3 regions of the Lysinibacillus sp. FN11 genome follow, and region 3 is predicted to be linked to each of the others. Evidence: riboswitches for the same ligand, from Rfam matches in the RefSeq annotation. Region 3 holds a riboswitch; each other region holds the start of a gene.
What was found. A riboswitch is a leader RNA that binds a small molecule or an ion and turns the genes downstream of it on or off. The one in region 3 is predicted to bind S-adenosylmethionine.

Region 1 (7,606 bases), 1.5 Mb from region 3:
GCTCTTTTTTTTGCTGGCTAAGCGTTCGACGATTGCCTGCCATTCTTTTTGTTCAAGTCCTCCAACAATTTTTTCAGAACGCTCACCTAAACGTTTTGCTTGTTGTAAATCATCTTTATAAACTCCGTACGTATCTGCCAAATAAATGACATCATAGTCACTATAATCATTTGGCAAATTCTTTTCAACAACACTTTTAGTTTCATCATTTGGAACCGTACCATAGTAATCGCGTTCTACGTCATAAGGTTCATTATTTAATCTATATTTATAATGGTTTAAAAACCAATTCACCCCTAAGTGCTCTCGGTAAGATTCATTCGGAACCGTTTTATCTATAATGGCCACATTAAGCTGTTTTTCATCTTCTAAGTACCACCATGCAATAGGGATTATAATGAGGACTAGAACGACCATAACCCCTATATAGACTCGTTTCATACACTTTTCTCCTTTTCAGCAATGCCGACACGTTTCATATTACCCCAGTCACTTTTTCTTAAGACAAAACGAACTAATCCCTCACAGCGCCAGAATAATGTTAGTGGACGATACCAAAATATTTCTGTAAACGCTAAAAGAATCATGCGGAACAACTCTCGTTTTTTCGGATACGTATTCATACTCCATGATTCAAACAATACTGCCGCTATTGAAAAAATAACACCATAAATCACAAATAGTAATAGCAACATAAGAGCAACCTCATAATAAATTTTCCCTAAGAAAAAGGCTATGACAATATAAATATACCCACCTAACTCGACAAGAGGCCCTAGACATTCTACTAACCAAAAATACGGGAACGAAAGAAATCCAATCATGCCATATCTAGGATTCAAGGTCATTTTTTTATGCTTCCATAGACTTTCAAATAACCCTTGATGCCACCTTCTTCGTTGATTGCGCAGTACCCCTAATGTTTGAGGTGCTTCCGTCCAGCAAACTGGGTCAGGTACAAATTCAATACGTTTATTTTCCTTTTTTTCTTTTATAAGTCGATGAATATTCACTACAAGTTCCATATCTTCGCCAATAATATTGGTTGAATATCCACCTGCTTCAACAGCCCATTTTTTAGAGAAAACACTAAATGCTCCTGAAATAATAAGGACTAAATTGAATTTACTTAAAGCTATTCTCCCCATTAAAAATGCCCGCAAATATTCGATTACTTGCATGATTACTAAATAATTGCTAGGTAATTGAGTTTCATAAATAGAGCCAAACTGCATCTTTGCACCATTTGCAATACGAATATTCCCTCCTGCTGCAATGACCTCACCATCAGATAAAATGATAGGCTTCATCACCCGCAGTAAGGATTTTTCATCTAAAATGGAGTCCCCATCAATAGAGCAAAAATACGGATATTGAGAGACATTAATACCCACATTTAGCGCATCAGCCTTACCACCATTTTCTTTATCAACTAAAATACAATTTTTATAGATTTCAGATTCATATATTTGCTTAATGTCTTTTGTAGGGATGTTAGTTCGGACAATTTTATTGATTGGCTTCATTTGAAAATGTTCGATGACCGTTTGAAGGGTTTGATCTGTAGACCCATCGTTAATAATGATAATTTCAGTTTGAGGATAACGTAAATTCAATAATGAATAAACTGTATCTACAACCCCTACTTCTTCATTATAAGCAGGAACAAGTAACGACACGGGTTTTGAATAAAAGGCATCGATATGTGCATCATCATACTCTGATAGATCGAGACGATAGCGTTTTCTTAAATCCATCATAGCAATGATGAACATTGTACAATATGACACGATAACGAACAGCATATAAAATAAAATGATGCCCCCAAAAAACATCATGCAATAGTCAATTATTTTCATTTATTTCCCCTCTTTTCTTGCTGCAATTTCCTGAGCCATTTCAATTGCATATTGGTCATTTGAGGATTCAATGAATTGCTGTAATTTGGCTACACCTTGTCGATCTTCTACAATCGTTTTTGCCGCTTGGGAACGTACCCACCAATTCTCATCTTGAAGAAGCTGCTCTAAATAACTATAAGTGTAAGTTAGCGGTACATGCTTAAAAATTTTAGCAACCATTAACCTGGATTCCCACATTTCTGAAGTCACAAAAGGTATAAAGGGATCAATCTCATCAATAATACCAATTTCATAAAGCCCTTTTAATGCTCTGATGTTAATTTCCGGTGTATCATGATCTAATAATTTTTTTAATTCATCCAGATACTCCATCTTTCTTTTTACAGCAGCAGTATCAATAACAGCAAATTGCATATTGGCCGACAAACTATTAAAATCACGGATAAATCGAATGAATACATTATCATCTAATAATACAAATAGTCTTCTATATTCACTTTCAGCGTAATTTACATTGGAATTTTTTATTTTCTCCATAAATAAATCTGGTTGGAAAAGGGAGTAGATTTTTAATAACTGGAAATGTTCTTCATCTGTAATGTTATTTTTTTCGAATTCTTGGCACTTCGTTAGCAATTCATCTATTTGTAAGTCTGCAATTCGATAGAGGGCATTCATTCGAATACTCCATCGTCTACTTGATAAATCTTTTTCGTAGAATGCTTTTAAATATTGATTGGAGAATTGTTTAATTTTTAGTTCCACCTGTTCATTCCTTATATTCTTTAAATAGGATGAAAAAATTTTTTCAATAGCTTCTACTTGGGCACTTCCTCGAGGTACCAATACGATACTAAATAATGCGTTATTGAATAAGTAATCATACCAAAGTTGAGAATAATTTTGTAAATAACGGTCACGAACTTTTTCAAAATAGCTTTCACGCTGTCGCTGAACAAGTAAATACATTAAAAAGATAAAGAGCACAACTAATAAGAAGGAAATTATTGCAAAAAGCGTCGAAATAGTCAGCTTGATCATAGCCAAAACCTCGCAAACGTTCTTTTAATTTTGGCTTCTAGCAAACGTAAATTAAAAGGTTTGACAATATATTCATCAACACCGCCTTCATAAGCATTAAGCGCTGCCCCTTCAGAATTGCGTTCTGACATCATATAAATAATAAATTTCTTTTCATTGGGCATATGTCTTAAGATATGCAATATTTCTAGACCATTTTTTAGAGGTAAAATATCATTCATAAGAATTAGATGCATATGCCCTGATTTATAATCATCCGATTGCAAAAAGCTATAGCCATCCTCATAAACCTTCACATCTAAAGAAAAATAAGGGATATTTATTTGATTAAGCGTTGACTCTAATACTTGTCTAAAAATTGCGTTTTGCTCAATAATACTAACTTTCACTAATTCAGTTGGTTGCTCACAGTAATCCTTAACCTCTGCTATACTCCATATCAATTGCTCATCCCTTGATAACATCTGTTTATTTTTATTTAACAGCTCTTCAAAAATAACGTTATTATTTCTTATTTCTGTTATAGAGGCCTTTAATGTAATCTGTTGGAACTTCCGTTCTGCTTTTAAGATGGCAAATATTCGTTTTAAAAACGCCCTAGCTTCTACATCACTACTTTGTAAAAAGAAGATGCCCCAATGATCCCCATCGGCTAATTGAAAAAGCAAGTCTGTCTTGCGTATTTTTGATTGTAAAAACGAGGTAACTTGATCATTCACATTTTCATTTAGTGGTGTAGAATTAGCTGTTTTTAAAAAGACTGCTGTTATGGTAAGGCGTGATCTAATAACACTTTCTCGCCATATTTTAAAGTAACGTTCTACTTCATGTTCTTGCATGATGTCATGGGTGAATTTTATATCATTCATTAGAATCACTCCATCTAGTTTTTTCTTATTATTACTTTCTATCATTTATTTCGTAGATTAACAACATTACTATAGTAATAAATGTGACTAAACAATATCTAAACATAAATAGACGTCATAAAAAATACATAGTTTCTCATCAATTTAACTACAAATAAAAAAGAGTACATAAGTCGTTAAACTTATGTACCCTTTTTATTTAATTCTTATTTTACCGGTACTACTGCACCTTTCCACTCTTCTAAAATGAAGTCTTGGATTTCTTTAGATGTTAATACTTCTAATAATTTTTTAATTTCAGGTTTTGTTTCATCACCTGCACGTACAGCGATGATGTTAACATATGGAGATTCTTTATCTTCAAGAGAAATAGCATCTTCAATTGGGTTTAAACCGTTATCGATGGCAAAGTTAGAATTGATAAGTACTGCATCGCCTTCATCATTTTCGTACATTTGTACAAGCATCTCTGGTGCAGTATTTGCATCGAATTTAAAGTTTTTAGGATTTTCTTCAATATCCTTTAATTCTGCTGCTGTTTTATCAATGCCTTCTTTTAGTTTGATTAAGCCTTTAGCCTCTAATAATGACAGCATACGACCATGGTCAGATACTGAGTTAGAAAGTAAGATTGTTGCGCCTTCTGGCAGGTCTTCTAACGTTTTATATTTTTTTGAGTAAATACCGATTGGTTCAATGTGAACACCACCTGCATTGACGAAATCATAGCCATTGTCTTTAATTTGTAGCTCTAAATAAGGAATGTGCTGGAAATAGTTGGCATCAATATCTTTTGACTCTAAATTTTGGTTTGGTAGAACATAATCTGTATACGTTTCAATTTCAAGGTCTATGCCTTCTTTAGCTAAGATCGGTTTTGCTTTGTCTAAAATGACTGCGTGTGGTGTATTAGAAGCACCTACTTTTAATGTTACGTTTTCTTTGCTATCTGTTTGATCACCTGATGCTGATTTTTCATCTTCTTTTTTATCTGTACCGCAAGCTGCTAATGCTAGTACAAGTATTGATAAAAATAATCCTGCTAATAACTTTTTCATTTATGACACTCCCTTTTATTTGTTTAAAATATGTTAGCGGTAAGAACCGAAATAACCTCTTTTACTTGCTAGCGTTTATCAATTTTCTCGGTAATTAAATCACCAATCCATTGAATAATAAATACGACTACTAAGATCAAAATAGTTGCCATTAATGTCACATCTTGGCGATTTCGCTGGAAGCCGTCTAAGAAAGCTAAGTTACCAAGACCCCCTGCACCAATAATTCCTGCCATCGCAGTATAACCTACAAGAGCAACAGCCGTTACAGTGATACCAGAAATCAAGGCTGGCAATGATTCAGGAACCAATACTTTCCAAATAATTGTAGAAGTTTTCGCCCCCATTGAACGAGCTGCTTCAATCACACCTTTATCAATTTCACGTAACGCAATTAATACCATACGAGCATAAAACGGTGCTGCACCGATAATTAATGCAGGTAACGCCGCATTAGCTCCTCGAATTGTACCTAGTAAAAACTTCGTAAATGGAATTAATAAAATAATTAATACGATAAATGGAATGGACCGGAAAATATTGACGAGTGATCCTGTTAAAAAGTTAACGATTTTATTTGCCCATAACTGATTGGGACTAGTTAAAAATAGAACAATACCAATGACTAACCCAAGAATAAATGTCACAACCGTTGATATAGCTGTCATGTATAATGTTTCATACGTAGCTTGCCACATATTTTCCCAGTCTACATTCGGAAAGAGATTAGTTAGCATTTTCAATCACCTCCGTCTGTACTTCCACTGTATTTAAATAACGAAGGGCTTCAGTGACGTTTGTCTGAGAGCCATCAATTTGCACAATCAATGTACCATATGCACCATTTTTTGTTTGCGAAATATTTCCGTGAACAATACTTACTTCTACATCAAATTGTTTCACAAGATGTGAGATGACAGGCTGTTCTGTTTTTTCACCAACAAAAATAAGTTTGACAAGTTGTCCAGTTGGATAGTTTGTTTTAATTTGTGCTACCGTATCTTGTGTTTCCTTAGTGTCTGTAATTTGAGATACAAACTTCTTAGTAATAGCTGCCTGTGGGGCTTGGAAGACTTGCAATACCTCACCACGTTCCACAATTTCGCCTGCCTCCATCACCGCTACACGATGACAAATTTTGCGAATGACATGCATTTCGTGGGTAATCAGGACGATTGTTAAGCCTAAGCGTTCATTTATATCTACGAGTAAATCAAGAATAGCATCCGTTGTTTCAGGATCGAGTGCGGAAGTCGCCTCATCACATAGTAAAACCTCTGGATTATTCGCTAATGCACGTGCAATTCCTACACGCTGCTTTTGTCCACCAGAAAGCTGGGATGGATAGGCCTTATCGCGCCCTTCTAAGCCTACAAGGGCAATCAATTCCTTCACACGTGCTTCACGTTGAGCCTTTGGGAAGCCTGCGATTTCTAAAGGGAATGCAATATTTTCGGCAACTGTTCTCGACCAAAGTAAATTGAAATGCTGGAAAATCATACTTACCTTTTGTCTAGCCGCTCTAAGCTTTTGCCCTTTTATCGATGAAAATTCTTGATTGTTCACCGTTACTGTTCCTGCTGTCGGTTTCTCTAAACCGTTTAATAAACGAATCATGGTACTTTTACCAGCACCACTATAGCCGATAATGCCAAAAATTTCACCTTTATTAATAGTAAGGTTGACGTCTTTGACTGCCGTTAATTCGCCATTTGCTGTTTTGTATTTCTTTGTAATATTTTGAAGCTGGATCATAGCGAATACTCCTTTTCTCATATAGAAAACCCCTTCACTCACAGACAAGTAGAAGGGGTCACGTATGATACGTTAAACCGTTCTCTCATCTTTCAAAGAAAAATCTTTGAGTGATTTGGCACCTTTTCACATTGTGATGGTTGCCGGGCTTCATAGGGCACTTCCCTCCGCCACTCTTCATAAGAGTTCGATATATTTAATGTTTTAGTAATATATTTGATACTTTACCACGCTAGTAAAGTTCAGTCAATTGATTTTTTTAACAATTCATATAAAAATGGTACGGATTGAAAGGCATAAATTTTTTCTGTCACTTTTCCGCCATCACTGATGAGTAGACAGGGAACACTTTCAATTTGATGCTCATAGGCAATGTGTTCCAAAAAGTTGATATTTGCTTTACCAATTTGTAGCTGTGGCAGTAATTGTTCAATAACGGACATCATTTTAGATGCCACTGCACATGTTCCACACATCGGTGTATATAAATAAAATGCAGTTTTCTCTCCCGACTGTTTAGCCGTTTCCCACTGCTCTGTTGACCATTCTTCCATTTACTCACGCAACCTTACAAAATATATTCATTATGGATTGAAAAATGTGCACGCAGTAAAATCATCGCTAGGACTTTTCTTGGTGTCGTTTCTACTTCCTTGTATGTTGGCATTGTGCGCAGATGCTCAGCTTCTGGATAATGTCTGTCCATTAATGCACGTAGCTTATCCCCAGAAGTATCTGCATCAAAAAAAGTAAATAGCTCACAGCCCTCATAGGGATCCAGTAGTTCTTCTAGTTGATGCACACCAATTGTACCATTCGTACATAGTATTGTAACATTCTCATTCAAAATAGGCTCAATTTGTAGCTTATCTGAACGCCCTTCTACTATCAAGCATTTTCCCTCGAACATTACGCCACCTCCATTTAGAGATCCCCACTTATAAGTCATTATATAACAAAAAACGCCGGTAGTTGCCGACGTTTTTCGATTATGGCTTGTCTTATTCAGCGATCATTTCTT
Region 2 (7,606 bases), 990 kb from region 3:
ATCAGCTTCCGTTTTCTCCTTCTTTTTATCTCGATAAAAATCTGTAAACACTGCTAATGTTTCATCATTTGTATTAAAGAGCAGGTCATTTGCGAGTTTGATTTCCTCTTCAGGGATGGATGCATAACGCTCCAATTTCTCTGTATTAACAATGGCATAATCTAAGCCCGCCTGTGTACAATGATAGAGATAAACAGCATTCAGTACTTCACGACCAACTGGTGGTAAGCCAAATGAGATATTACTTACGCCAAGTACCGTCAATGTCTGCGGCAATTTTTCTTTGATGAGACGAATGCCTTCAATCGTTTCTAACGCTGAACCAATATACTGCTCATCCCCAGTTCCTACAGGGAACATTAATGGGTCGAAAATGATATCCTCTGGTGCAATCCCCCATTTCTCCGTTAAAAGTTGATAGGAGCGCTCGGCAATTTCGAGCTTTCGATGACGGTCAACCGCCATTCCCTTTTCATCTATCGTTCCGACAACTAACGATGCACCATATTTTTTCACGAGTGGTAATACTGCATCAAATCGTTCTTCACCATCCTCTAGATTAATAGAGTTAATGATGGCTTTCCCTTGTGAAAACTTTAATGCTTCCTCAATTACTTTTTCATCAGTTGAGTCAATCACAAGAGGCACCTTAACCTTTTTTACAACCTCCTGCATAAAACCACGGATATCGGCTAATTCATCGCGATCAGGGTTGGCTAAACAAATATCAATAACATGTGCACCATTTTTGACTTGAGCACGTGCAATCTCTGCGGCCTCCTCAAATTTCCCATCGATGATTAAATTCTTAAATTTACGAGAGCCAATTACATTTGTTCTCTCCCCAATAAATAACGGACGCATAGAATCGTCATACAATAACGGTTCAATTCCTGATACTGCATGACCATGTGTTTTTTCTGGTAATTGGCGAGGTTTTTCATCTTTTAAGACCTCACGAATGGCTGCAATATGAGCCGGTGTCGTCCCACAACATCCACCTACAATATTAAGCCAACCTTTTTCTGCAAAACCTTTTAATTTTTGCGATAGCGATTCCGGTGATTCATGATAACACCCTTCTTCATCTGGCAAGCCAGCATTTGGATAACAGCTAATATAGCCTGTTGAAAGCTCTGCTAATGAACGAATGTGATCCGTCATAAACTCAGGTCCTGTCGCACAGTTTAGGCCAACTGATAATGGTTTAATATGCTCGATCGAAATATAAAAGGCATCGATTGTTTGCCCTGCAAGCGTTGTACCCATCGGTTCTATTGTTCCTGAAATCATGACGGGTAGCTCTTTTCCCGTTGATGCAAAAGCGCGCTTTACGCCAAGTGTGCCTGCTTTGACATTGAGCATATCCTGACTTGTTTCTAATAACAAAACGTCGGCTCCTGCCTCAATTAATGCCTTTGCCTGTACATAAAAATTTTCCTCTAGCTCATCAAATGTAATACCACCAGTTACTGATAACGTTTTTGTTGTTGGCCCCATAGCCCCTGCAACAAAACGTGGCCAATCCGATGTGGAATAACGATCCACTGCTTGGCGAGCAATTTCCACTGCACGCTTATTAATTTCTTCTGCTTTTGTGCCAAGATCATATTCATTTAACACAAGAGGCGTCCCACCAAATGTATTTGTACAAATAATATCTGCGCCTGCCTCTAAGTATTTATGGTGAATTTTTTCAATGACATCTGGTCTAGTAAGCACAAGATTTTCATTACAGCCATCAAGTTCCTCGCCACCAAAATCCTCTGCTGATAAATTTTCATTTTGTAGCATTGTTCCCATTGCGCCATCAAGAATTAAAATGCGTTTCTCTAGTTGCTCTTCAATCGAGTGCTTAGCCATGTATACTTACTCCTTTTTTCTGTTCATCCAATTGCTCTATATATTTCATCAACTCTAGTGTCACATCGTAACGTAAAAATGGTGTAATAAGGTAAATCCCATTGAAATATTGCGTAGCCACTTCTACTAATTCTTTGGCAATAGCAATCCCTTCCAATGTTGCCTTTTCTTTATCTTCTCCACATGCTTTCATTCTTGTTAAGGCATCTTCAGATAATTTGATACCTGGCACTTCATGATGTAAAAATTCAGCGCTTTTATAACTCGTAACAGGCATAATACCGATGTAAATTGGAGCTTGTAAATGCTTTGTTGCCTCATAAATCTCTACAATCTTCTCTTTCGTATATACTGGTTGAGAAATGAAATAGTCTGCCCCATGCTCAATTTTCTTCTCCAAGCGTGTCACAGCACGATCTAACACACGGACGTTTGGATTAAATGCAGCAGCAACTGAAAAATTTGCTTTTTTACGAAGTGGCTTACCTGAGAACGAGACCCCTTCATTTAATTGCTTAATTAATTGGATTAGCTCCATGGAAGATACATCATAAACACTTGTCGCACCTGGGAAATCTCCTACTTTCGTTGGATCACCCGTAACGGCCAACACATCATGAATACCTAAAGCATTTAACCCCATTAAATGGGATTGTAGACCAATTAAATTACGGTCGCGACATGTAATATGAGTTAGTGGGCGTACATTATGTGTGCTCTTCAACAATGCGCCCATTGCAATATTACTAATACGTGGAGAGGCCAGTGAATTGTCTGCCATCATAACTACATCTGCACCTGCATCATATAATTGCTTTGCTCCTTCAAGGAACCCATCGATCTCTAAATGTCTAGGTGTATCCAACTCTACTATGACAGAGCGTTCACGTTTAACTTTTTCATGAAGAGGCTCATACTTTGTTGGCTCCGCTTCCCGAACAATCTCAATCTTTTTAGGCTTCGCATGCTTCTCCTGAACCGGTGATAACTCTTCTAAATACTTCTTTGCTGCTGCAATATGTTTGGGTGTTGTACCACAGCAGCCCCCTATTAAGCGTACACCTTGATCACGCAATTCAACAGCCGCTCGACCAAAATAATCAGCTTCTGACTCATAAACGACACGCCCATCCTCTAAGTCCAGAAGTGAAGCATTTGGATAGGCCGACATAAATGCCTTATGAGGAAGTTCTACACCCTCAAATGCCAGAATTGTATGGTGTGGACCTAGTCGACAATTGACACCAACAATATCAGCACCTAGGAATTCAAGCTCATGTAGAGCATTATTTAAAGACATCCCATTTTGTAAAACACCAGGCTCATGCATAGAAACTTGTGCAATAATCGGCAATTTTGTTTTTTCTCGTAGCATCTTTAAGGTTGCTGTTAATTCTTCAAAATCATAATAAGTTTCAAGTAAAAGGCCATCTGGATTCCCTGCAAGTAAGACTCTTGCTTGTTCTTCAATAGTCGCTAATATTTCATCCAAGGTTGCATCACTTTTACGAATTCCCCGAATACCACCAATTGTTCCTAAAACAAATTGACCGCCATCAGCCGCTGCTCGTTTTGCGATGGTGATAGCAGCTTCATTAAATTGTTGGACACGTGATTCTAATCCATAGCGAGCTAATTTAATGGCATTTGCACCGTACGTATTCGTTTGAATGATGTCAGCACCAGCTGCAATATATTCTCTATGAATCTTTTCAATTAACTCGGGTCTCTGAACATTCATTTCCTCATGGCAATACTCCAATCCATAGCCATATAGCACTGTGCCTATTGCACCGTCTGCCGTCAATACATGCGTTTTTAACCTTTCAAGCAATCCCATAAAATTAGCCTCTCTTCCTATGTCTCTATATAATAAAAAGCCTTCTTTCATAAAAAAGAAGGCTTTAACGATTCATCATTGTTGTTCCTTCTCATCTTCGACTCAACGGTCTTCTGGATTTAGCACCTGACAATAAAGTTGGTTGCTGAAGCTTCAATGGGCCAGTCCCTCTGCTTCTCTTGATAAGAATTAAGTATGAATTTTTTAAATAATTAAAAGAATCATATCGTTTACTGACGAATGAGTCAAGACTATTTCACATAACAAAGTTTTTTTCCACTTAAAATCTTAGAAATTGGCAAGTTCCTTTGCAAGCTCTTCGCCAATTTTTTTCCCATTTTGAATGCAAGCACCGATACCTACGCCAAAATATGAGCACCCTGCAATCGATAAATTAGGATATTTCTCATGTAATTCTTGTAGTAATCCTTGTAATGCCTCACGATGTGCTAGATCATATTTAGGCATTTGATCAATCCATTTTGTTACATTCACAACGGTTGGTTGCTCCTCTATTCCTAGGCTCTTTCTCACATCTTCTAAAGCAACTGCTGCCAATTCTTCATCCGTCATGGCACGTAGTTGCTCATAGGCTGGATTGATGCTCTTATAAAAGAGTCGCACAAGTAATTTATTTTCTTTCGATGTATGCTTCCATTTACGACTAGTCCAAGTTGCTGCATTACAAGTAACGTCTGAATTATGGGAAACAATATAGCCTGTTCCATCTGCTGGCAATTTAGCATCTGGCACATCAAAACCTAAATAGATAGTAATCGCTGACGCTGTCGTAAATCGATCAAAATAGCGGTTTAAAGATTCATCCTGTAGCAGATTTTGGACAGTATCGTTCGGTAATGCTAAAACGACATAATCTGACTCAATAATTTCACCATTAGCTAAGGTAATAGTGTAGTTCTTATCTTGTTTTTGAACATTTAACGTAGTAACACCCTTGATAATTTCTACATCGGATAAGGTTTGTTCAAGTCGATCAATTAAAGAAGATAAACCTTTTTTAAACGATATAAATTTTTTGTTCGCTGCTTTAACAAATTGCTCACGATTCGCATCAAAGCCTTTAATAATACTTCCATAATCATTCTTATAATCAATCAAATACGGTAAAGTAGAGCCAATAGAAAGCTGATGTAAATCTCCCGAATAAACACCTGCAAGGACTGGTGCAATTTGATTTTTCACCAGTTCCTCTCCTAAATAGTAAGTTAAAAATTCACCGATTGAACTTTCCTTTGTGAAGCTATTGTTTGGCAATGTTAAATCCTTCAACGCTTCTTTTTTTCCTTGCTCGGAAATAAGTGTACTTTCCTCTAAGGATGCTAAACTCATCGGTATTCCGAAAGTTGAATCTGCCGGAATAGCATGTAACTCATTATTCGTATAAATATAAGAAATACCTGTTTCGTTGTAAACTAGTTCCGCCTCAAAATCAAGCTCCCGCACGAGTTCCATAACGCCTTGATGACGGGCTACAATAGAATCAGCACCCGTTTCCATGATGAAACCTTTTTCATGTGCTGAATATAATTTGCCTCCTAAATATGTATTTTTTTCTATAAGCACTAGACGAACATCTAAATTATGTTCCTTTACTTGACGTTGCAAATAATGCATTGTACATAGTCCTGTAATACCGCCGCCTAAAACAACAACTGTTTTCATCATAACCGCCCCTATTATTCGTTCTTTCTACAGTATAATCTTTTTTTCATTGAAAATTACGTTAAACCCTTTACAAATTTAGCAAAAATAGAGCTATTTCTTCAGTGAAATAGCTCTTACTTTCTGAATCTCTATAAGATTGATCCTCTATAACGATGGCTTCACAACAAACATTTTAATAGGTACTATAGTGTTTATTACGTCTAAAAACATAAAAAATAGGATGTTGTTAATAGTCTATCCTTTTAAATTTTGCGCAAAGCTCGCTAATTTTTCTGCTGAATTTGTTACCTCAGTAAATGAAGTGCCTAATTCACTTAATATGCCTACAATTGCTTGTATTTTTGTTGCCATACACTCATTTTGATCTTTTGCCTCTGTCATGGCTCCCAATATACTCGTAAATTGGCCTTCAGTTTGTAACATATTTTCTTCACCTGCTGCAACTTCATCTTGAATATTTGTCAAAGAATACTCTAGTTTCTCTGTTCGTTCACCTGTCTTTTTCAATAACAAAGCCACCGCTGTAACAGATTCTTTTGTCTGAATTGATAATTTCCGTACTTCATCGGCCACTACACTAAAGCCCTTTCCCGCTTCCCCAGCACGTGCTGCTTCAATTGCTGCATTTAAAGCCAATAGATTTGTTTGATTCGCAATATTGGTCACAACACTCATGATTGTTTCCATTTCCTTAGACATACCTGATAATTGTTCTATATTTTCTTCTATATCATGAAGAGAATGACTAATATTTAGCATATTTTGTGATTGATTTTTTAAACGCTCGCGACCCTCAAGTGCTTGGTTTTCAGCCAGTGTAGACACATCGAGTGATTTTTTTGCCAAATGTTTAATTTCGTCAGATTGCTTACTTAAGCAGGAAAATGAATTATTGGTTTCCTGTGAGATAGCTGCAAGTGCTTCCGAAGAATCTACAATCTGTCGTTCAATCGCTTCTTTTTCATGAACCATTTTTTCTTTCAGTTGTTCCACAGTGTTTTCAAAAGCTTCTAAAACGAGTTGTTGCTCAAAATTACAAATTTTCGATATAGCTCTGATCGTATTAAATTGATCTTGTGGAAATTCTATATTTTTTTCGACTAAATCAATAAATGATATCGATAAATCTTGGAATGCACAGATATACCACTGTGTTCTAAGCCCAATGTGGACATGCACCTTTGCAATTTTTACACGCCTTTGGTAATACATCTCATCAATGGTTCCGTTAAACATTTCAATAATATGTTGCCGTAATGTTACTTTAAGCTTTTCTACAGAACTATGATGACTGATAATATCTACCAAATGATGCTCTGTTCCAATCATGTTGTAAAAACGGTTTACGATGTGATCTACATTATCCATAACTATTGGCTGGAAAGCTTTTAAATATTGTAAGTCGTTCTTCGTTAAGTTCAGCATTTCAATTTGCTTCGCCATCGATTGACGAGAGGACAAATCCATTTTCACTGTGTATTGCTGTAAATCCAATACCTTCGTCTTTCTCTGTTTTTGAAAAATCACACATCTTCCCTCTTTCATTCCGTTTACTTTCATCAGGCTGAGAAACATCAAATCCCTTTTAACATATTGATGGATACACGAAAAAATACCGATAAAATCAGATTAGTCAGATTTAATGGTTACATTCAATAGCGCAATTCCGTATGACAGACTTCCTCCCAAAGTATGTCGGGTACCCCTTTACTCAATTTATCCTAAGATTATATGCTTTCAGCAAACAGATATAGTCACTACATGACTATCAGTAAATTATTTACGTATGCTTCTTTTCAAAATCACTCATTTACATTAATCATTTTATAAATGACTGTCAATCTTATGAGTACCATTTTTTTACACAAAATGTATAAAAAGTCCTTGTTGTTAAATAAAGCGTAATAAACATTGAAAAAGCTACCACAATATTATTGGGTAGCTTTTTTAACTATTTTTTTGTTTATTATGCTTACTTGTTTTATATTTATTCTACTTTTTTATTGATCATCTTCAAATTTCACTATACTAATATTTTTTACCCTCAATCATCATCTATCTAAATACTCTTAAATAGCTGTCTAATTTAGACTTAAATACCCATAAACTATAGCAATATAAATCATTCTAAAAACCTATGTTTTTTTAACACTAAATTTACAATCCTTTAAGTTCCTGTAATATTTTAGCCGCTTCTTCGGATCCTGCATCTGCCGC
Region 3 (7,606 bases):
TTTTATGTAGCTTGCTCTTGAACATAGGTAAGCATCTTTTCTCTATGGTTCATAAATAGTCTTTTAGCATGATCATTTAGTGTAAAGATTTCTTGTATATACCCCTGTAACAATTTATCTTCATATTCACAAGCATCGCCGTATGTGTTTTCTAAAATATAGGATAATAAAAGAGCATGCAAGACAACTACTTCTAAATTCTGTGTATTCGAGACGAATTTTAAATTGAGAATTGTAGTATGAGAAACGAACTGATTGACATAATCAATGGGTTTTTTATATACACTCAAATCAATATGTGGCTCGAGTCTTTTTCTTAATTGGGTGCATTCATTATTTAAGTCTTCAATTTTTAAGAATAAACCTCTTACACTTCTCTTATGTTGTTGTTCCAAGGTGCGAGCAAGATGTTTATTGATATTGGACATTGTTTGTATAACTCCTTTCTTTAATAGGTATCATTTATTAATATGAATGGAATAGCTGGAAAAGGAAAGAGTCTTTTCGTTTAATTTATGGTTAGATTTATAGAAGGAATTGTGGCAATATCCCTAGATTGAATATATATCGGTAATAGTTTTATGTAAAAAATGGAATTATTATCATACGATAGTAACTCCATTTTCGTTCGTTTATTTCCAATTAAACCCTTTTGTTGCTAAAAACTCTTTGATATGAGGACGTCGTTGTTCGATTAAAAAATCAGCCATCTGCTTTGTCCAGTTATCAATTTTTCTGTTTGACGAACGGCTGTTATAGTATATTTCCATTTTCTCGTTGTAGGCAGGTAAAAGCTCTTCATATTTTTCAACATTGTATTCATTTTCATGTAATACAGCAGATACAGGTAAACGAGGTTTTACCTCATTGCGACGCGCAGGAACGCCAATTGTTAGCCCGAATAATGGGAAAACGTGATCAGGCAGATTAAATAATTCACTGATTTCAGAAGGTTTATTGCGTACACCTCCAATATAGCAAATGCCATAACCCATTGATTCTGCCGCAATAACAAAATTCTGTGCAAACAATGATACATCTGCTACCCCAACAAGGACATTTTCAGCAGAATCAGCTACAATATCCACTCCTTCTAGTTTCCCAGCCATTTGAAGTCGCTTGAAATCTACGCAAAAAACAAATGCCCCACCTGAAGTTTCATATTGACGTGGATTACCAGAGAGTAAGCCTAATTTTTCCTTTTTATCTGCATCTGTTACCCATATTACACTATAGGCTTGCACAAAATGTGATGTTGCAGCCATTTGTGCTGTTCCAATTAAATCTTCAATGATTTCTTTTGAAATCGGTTCTCCATCATAGATGCGTACCGAGGAATGGCTACGTAATAGTTCTTTAACCATTAAAAACTCTCTCCTTTGTGTCTGTTCTATACCTTGAGCATAGCACGCTTTTCTAGCAAAATCGAATAATGAGGAACAAAAAGTTATTTATAAATAATTTATAAATGTCGAAATTATCTCGTAAAGTAAAATATTTCATTTGATATAGATTAAATATTCTAAATAGTATAAAATTGTAGAAGCGACTGTTTATTTGGTTGTGCTACCAAAAATTACATGATCTTTATTCACAAATGTTTAGACAGCATTAGCTATTAGGTGATGAAATCCTCCTGGAATAAAGATACATTCTCTGACGGATGTCACAGATTTACTGGAACCAAATATGCAAGTTGAACAAAAATAAAGTGGAATGGAGGAATAGGGAATGGAAGAAAAGTTAGCGAAAAAGCTTCGTCATGAACAATTACGAAGCAAGGTTGTAACAGCAGAAGAAGCAGCTTCTTGGATTAAGGATGGCATGGTATTAGGGATGAGCGGATTCACACGTGCTGGCGATGTAAAGGTTGTACCTCTTGCACTTGTAGAGAAAGCGAAAAAAGAGGATTTTCAAGTAGATGTCTTTACAGGTGCATCACTTGGACCTGAGGTAGACCAATATTTAGCAGAAGCAGGGGTCATTCGTAAGCGAGGTCCTTTCCAAGCAGATGCTGGCATTCGTAATAAAATCAATAGCGGTGGTATCACATTTGTCGATGCCCATCTTTCCCATAATGCTGAGCTTGTTCGTCAAGGTATTATTGGACCAATTGATTTTGCGATCATTGAAGCTGCTGCTATTACAGAAGAAGGCTTATTAATTCCTACAACTTCAGTTGGTAACTCTCCCATTTTTGTGCAAGAAGCAGACCAAGTCATCATTGAATTAAACGTAGCACAGCTTGATGCATTAGAAGGTATACATGATATTTACGTACCTGCACAACAAGGAAAACGTGATCCAATTCCTTTACAGAATGTTTCAGATCGTCTTGGTATAATTGGAATTCCACTAGATTTAGATAAAGTAAAAGGCATCGTCATTTCGGATATATTAGATGCGCCATCAACGATTGTCCCAGCGGATGAAGAGACAGATGTTATGGCTAATCACTTATTAAATTTCCTACGTGAAGAGATTAAAGTAGGTCGCTTAACAACAAGTTTACGACCAATTCAATCTGGGGTAGGCTCAGTAGCAAATGCTGTATTGCTAGGCTTTAAAGATTCTGAGTTTGAGAACTTAGAAGTTTATTCAGAAGTTCTCCAGGATGCAGTATTTGAATTAATTGATGCAGGGAAAGTAAAATTTGCATCTGCAACTTCTATTACCCTTTCTGAGCAAGTAGGAAACCGTGTTTATGGGAATTTTGAAAAATATGCTGATAAATTAGTGCTGCGCCCTCAAGAGATTTCAAATCAGCCTGAAATTATTCGTCGACTCGGATTAATTTCAGTGAATACAGCATTGGAATTAGATATTTATGGCAATGTTAATTCCACACACGTTTCTGGTACAAAGATGATGAATGGTATCGGAGGGTCTGGTGACTTTGCTCGAAATGCACGTTTAGGAATTTTTGTGACAAAGTCCTATGCTAAGGGTGGAGATATTTCGAGTATTGTTCCAATGGTCTCGCATGTTGATCATACAGAGCATGATGTTGATGTCATTGTAACTGAACAGGGCGTAGCAGATTTACGAGGACTTGCCCCAAAAGAGCGAGTGGGACTTATCATTGATAATTGTGCACATCCTGATTATAGGGAGCAGCTGTGGCAGTACTTTAATGATGCCAATGAGGCAACGGGTGGACATCATACACCACATGATCTAGAAAAAGCACTATCATGGCACGTTAATTATGCGAAAAACGGTACGATGAAGGACCCTGCTTTTACAAAACAATAGTATTATCTGAAAAGCCTTGAAGGACAGTTTAGTCTGTTTCTTCAAGGCTTTTACGTTTTAATTTAATGAAAGTCTTATAATAATCCAATCCATTTCCAATAAGTTGCAGAGAACAAAAGTACGAGAAGGAAACCGATAATGGTTAATGGAATCCCAGATTTCAAGAAATCCTTTGTTGTAAAGGAACCTGTACCATAGGCAAGCATGTTTTGTGGTGCACTAATTGGTAATAGGAAGCCAAAGCTTATGACGAATTGTTGCACAATAACAAAACCAACTTGATCAACATTAGCCGTTAATGTGGAGGCTAAAACGATAAACACAGGTATAAGTGCTGAGGCTAAGCTAGTTGCGCTTGCAAAGCCTAAATGAATCAAAATGTTAAATAAAGTTACGAGTGCGATGGTTGCTAGTAAAGGCATAGTATTTAGCCCGAGTGAACCAAAAACTTTATCTGATAACCATGCAGCACCTTGCGTATTTAGTAAAATGGTTCCTAACATAATGCCTACCGCAAAGACGATAATTGTTCCCCATGGAATATGAGGCTCAACTTCCTTCCACGAATACACACCGATTTTAGGCATTAATAGAATAGCGATAGCAATAATTGTGACTGTTGTCGTATCAAATGGATGTAGCTTTCCTTCAGTTGCCCAGAAAAATAGTAAAACTACGGATGTAATGATTAAACGAATTTCAGGAGCCTTTAATGGGCCAAGCTCTGCAAGCTGTTTTTTGATGACCTCTTTACCACCTTCGATATTGCTAGTCTCAGGTTTAATTAAAGCAATCATAATGAAAAATAAAAAGATAGACATAATAATTGAGAAGGGGGCGGCATAAAGTAGCCAAGCACCCCATGAAATATCCACATTAAATTGCTCTTGGATAAAGTTTAAAGCCACCATATTTTGAGCTGCTGCAGTCTTAATACCGATATTCCAAATGGAAACTGCTTGTACCGAAGTAATAACTAATAAGGCAGCAAGCCGACTATCACGTGGTAAACCAAAAGCTGCCACCATTCCAAGCAATATCGGTACTACTGCGCCAGCACGTGCTGTAGCAGAAGGTACAAAAAATGCGAGGACGATAGAGACTAAAATAGCGCCAAATACGATAGCTTTTGTTTTCGTTCCTACCAATGAAAGAATCCAAAGAGCAAGTCGTTTATGTAGATTAGTAATTTGCATTGCTGCCGCTAGAAAAAGAGCTGCTGCTACTAAAGCAACGGCAGAATTACTAAAGCCGCTTAAAGATAATTTTAATGCGCTAGCTGTTCCTAGCTCTGTAGTTGGATCTTCCATTGACGGAGCGAGTCCTAGTAAAACAGTTACTAGCGCAATGATCATGGCCGAGCTCACAGGATATGAAACGGCCTCTGTAACCCAAAGGATGACTGCAAAAGCTAAAATGGCTAAAGCTCGTTGCCCAGCTATAGGTAAATCACCATTATTAGGTAAAAAGGTAATAATGATTAGTAACGCGAATGCCAAGCCAATCCACAGTGGCTTTAAATTAAATTTTGTAGCTGCTTGCTTTGGGGAAGACATATTTTCTCATCCTTTCTACGATAAAAATGACGATCATTATCCATAACATCGGCCTGTATAATGTTTTATTAAGATAAGAATATGTCGATTTTATTGTAGAAAAAAATCTATGTGAAAATTGTGTTTTTTACAGCAATATGAGTAGATAAAGAGAAAATACATGGTCACAAATAATACAAAAATATCCAAAAAATATTATTTCTTTTTCTTAAAGGCAGAAGTTACTTTAGGCTCTGTGCCAATGACTAATCGTTTAATATTTTCAAGGTGCAGGATAATGGCTATGCCAAAAAGAAGAAGAGCTATAATGGTTGGGCCAATGCCAGGAATCCATAAATAAGTTGCTGTACAAAACACGAGATAAAATTCTAGAACACCAACAATTAAATAATTTGTTGCAAAGGATAAAATAACAAATAAAATAAGTGCAAATAAACCAATCTTCCAATCAACAGCAAGTAAAATACCAATGATGGAGGCAGTTCCTTTCCCCCCGTTGAAGCCCATGTAGAATGGGAAATTATGACCTAAAATAACCCCAGCAGCCATTATATAAGTAAGCAGCCAAATTTGTTCTTCTGTTAAATGAATGGCGTCAGCTAGATAAAAATGCGCACCTATAATAGCCACAACACCTTTGCCTATATCGATGAGGGCAACTAAAACGCCATATTTCCAACCAAGGGAAAGAGTAGCATTAGAGGCACCAGCATTACCGTGCCCAGCCTTTTTTAAATCAACCCCCGATAAAAATTGAGCCACTTTAGAGCCGTGAATACAGCCTATTAAATAGCCAATCATAAGAAAAATGATCACGGCCTTTACCATAAAAATACTCCTCTCAAAATTTTTTCTAAAATAGTGTATGCGTTCATATTACGTATAAGAGCAGACAGAAGTTTCGGAAAAAATAAAATTTACATGTTGACAGAAAAAAACTCTATGTTTATACTGTGTAACAACGATGGAAATTGAATCTCATACTCTTATCAAGAGCGGCGGAGGGATAGGCCCTATGATGCCCGGCAACCAGTAAGCAATGAGCTTACTAAGGTGCTAATTCCTACAGATTCTTACTTGGATCTGGCAGATAAGGGGAGGAAAACTTGCAACCGCAACCCTCTTCTTAGCTGAAGAGGGTTTTTGTTTTCTACAGAAAAATCCTCCTCATCTCCGGTACCATCGTAAAAAAATAACCATTTGGAGGTACACAATGACAAATTTTAAACCAGAAACATTGCTGTTGCATGGTGGTCAAGAGCCAGACCCAGTGACGGGTTCTCGCACAGTTCCAGTCTATCGCTCAACTGCTTTCGTATTTAAAGACACTGCTCATGCGCAACGTCTTTTTGCCTTAGAGGAAGCAGGGAACATTTACACAAGAATTACTAATCCAACAGTTGATGTGTTTGAAAAACGTGTGGCTTTATTGGAAGGTGGAACAGCAGCAGTAGCACTTTCATCTGGTGCAGCAGCTATCGCATTTTCCATTTTAAATCTAGCTGGAGCTGGTGATGAGATAGTAGCAGCTAGTTCTTTATATGGTGGTACGTATAATTTATTTGCTAACACATTACCAAACTACGGTATTAAAACAATTTTTGTAGATGAAACAAATCCAGAGAATTTCAATGCGGCGATTACTGATAAAACAAAAGCTGTCTTTGCAGAGGTTTATGGTAATCCAAGCTTAAAGGTTTTAGATATTGAAGCAGTAGCTAAAATTGCACATGATAATGGTCTACCATTAATTATTGACAGCACGTTTGCTTCTCCTTACGGTTCTACACCTATTGAATACGGTGCAGATGTTGTGGTTCATTCAGCAACTAAATGGATAGGAGGTCATGGTACAACTTTAGGGGGCGTTGTTGTAGACGCTGGTAAGTTTGATTGGACTAGCGGTCGATTCCCTGGTTTTACTGAACCAGATGCCTCTTACCATGGGTTACGTTATGGAATTGATACTGCTTCTGCTGCCTTTGCTACAAAGCTACGTGTACAATTATTACGTGATTTTGGTCCAACACTAAGTGCTGATGCTGCCTTTAATTTATTGCAAGGGTTAGAAACGCTTCATCTGCGTATCCCTAAACACAATGAAAATGCGTTGGCAGTGGCTAAGTATTTACAAAACCACCCATCTGTGGAGTATGTAAATTATAACGGCCTAGAAGATTTTCCGACACATGGGTTAGCAAAAAAATATTTAAGAAATGGCTTCGGTTCAGTGCTTACATTTGGCATCAAGGGTGGACGAGAAGCTGGGAGAAAGCTTATTGATAGCGTGAGATTATTTTCACATGTAGCAAATGTAGGTGATGCAAAGTCATTAATTATTCATCCAGCTTCCACTACACATCAGCAACTATCAGCAGAAGAATTAGTTCAAGCTGGTGTAACCGAGTCGCTCATTCGCTTATCCATCGGTTTAGAGGCAGTAGAGGATATTATTGCTGATTTAGATCAAGCCATTACACAGGCAACAACAACTGAACAAACAGTAGAAGCTTAAAGTTTAAAGCAAATGGTAGAATGTTGTGGCGTTTACGTATTTTCTCATTCGATTAGCCTCATTTGGTAATGCGTTAAACGTTGCTACATCCACCTATTATGGCACCCGTTTAATTATCAGAACCTTATAAAAAAATACCAAGTAATTTTATATGTATTATTGATTTTATTAAATCCATGTTATATACTAGGAAATAAGTTAACAGTACGAAAATTCTTTAGAAAAAAGGTAAATGTTTTCATAAGTGCTCCCCCACTTTTGAATATATAGAAGGGTAGTT

Region 1: it holds a riboswitch for S-adenosylmethionine, as region 3 does, so the genes downstream of both, NP781_RS17320 (methionine ABC transporter ATP-binding protein) here and NP781_RS24590 (O-acetylhomoserine aminocarboxypropyltransferase/cysteine synthase family protein) in region 3, are expected to answer to the same signal.
Region 2: it holds a riboswitch for S-adenosylmethionine, as region 3 does, so the genes downstream of both, NP781_RS19630 (bifunctional homocysteine S-methyltransferase/methylenetetrahydrofolate reductase) here and NP781_RS24590 (O-acetylhomoserine aminocarboxypropyltransferase/cysteine synthase family protein) in region 3, are expected to answer to the same signal.

The regions. Positions count from the first base shown of each region.
Region 1 is NZ_CP102383.1:3,255,509-3,263,114, forward strand. Features, by position in the region: gene NP781_RS17290 (hypothetical protein) at 1-441, opposite strand, end outside; gene NP781_RS17295 (glycosyltransferase family 2 protein) at 438-1,859, opposite strand; gene NP781_RS17300 (HEAT repeat domain-containing protein) at 1,860-2,903, opposite strand; gene NP781_RS17305 (response regulator) at 2,900-3,772, opposite strand; gene NP781_RS17310 (MetQ/NlpA family ABC transporter substrate-binding protein) at 3,979-4,830, opposite strand; gene NP781_RS17315 (methionine ABC transporter permease) at 4,899-5,567, opposite strand; gene NP781_RS17320 (methionine ABC transporter ATP-binding protein) at 5,557-6,585, opposite strand; SAM riboswitch class I at 6,668-6,771, opposite strand; gene NP781_RS17325 (thioredoxin family protein) at 6,828-7,139, opposite strand; gene NP781_RS17330 (toprim domain-containing protein) at 7,154-7,495, opposite strand; gene gcvH (glycine cleavage system protein GcvH) at 7,587-7,606, opposite strand, start outside.
Region 2 is NZ_CP102383.1:3,712,588-3,720,193, forward strand. Features, by position in the region: gene metH (methionine synthase) at 1-1,863, opposite strand, end outside; gene NP781_RS19630 (bifunctional homocysteine S-methyltransferase/methylenetetrahydrofolate reductase) at 1,856-3,703, opposite strand; SAM riboswitch class I at 3,792-3,892, opposite strand; gene NP781_RS19635 (protoporphyrinogen oxidase) at 3,992-5,386, opposite strand; gene NP781_RS19640 (globin-coupled sensor protein) at 5,624-6,916, opposite strand; gene NP781_RS19645 (SEL1-like repeat protein) at 7,547-7,606, opposite strand, start outside.
Region 3 is NZ_CP102383.1:4,707,397-4,715,002, forward strand. Features, by position in the region: gene NP781_RS24565 (hypothetical protein) at 3-428, opposite strand; gene chrR (class II chromate reductase ChrR) at 633-1,364, opposite strand; gene NP781_RS24575 (succinyl-CoA:acetate CoA-transferase ScpC) at 1,732-3,255, shown strand; gene NP781_RS24580 (SLC13 family permease) at 3,330-4,811, opposite strand; gene NP781_RS24585 (glycerol-3-phosphate acyltransferase) at 5,007-5,639, opposite strand; SAM riboswitch class I at 5,795-5,908, shown strand; gene NP781_RS24590 (O-acetylhomoserine aminocarboxypropyltransferase/cysteine synthase family protein) at 6,025-7,326, shown strand.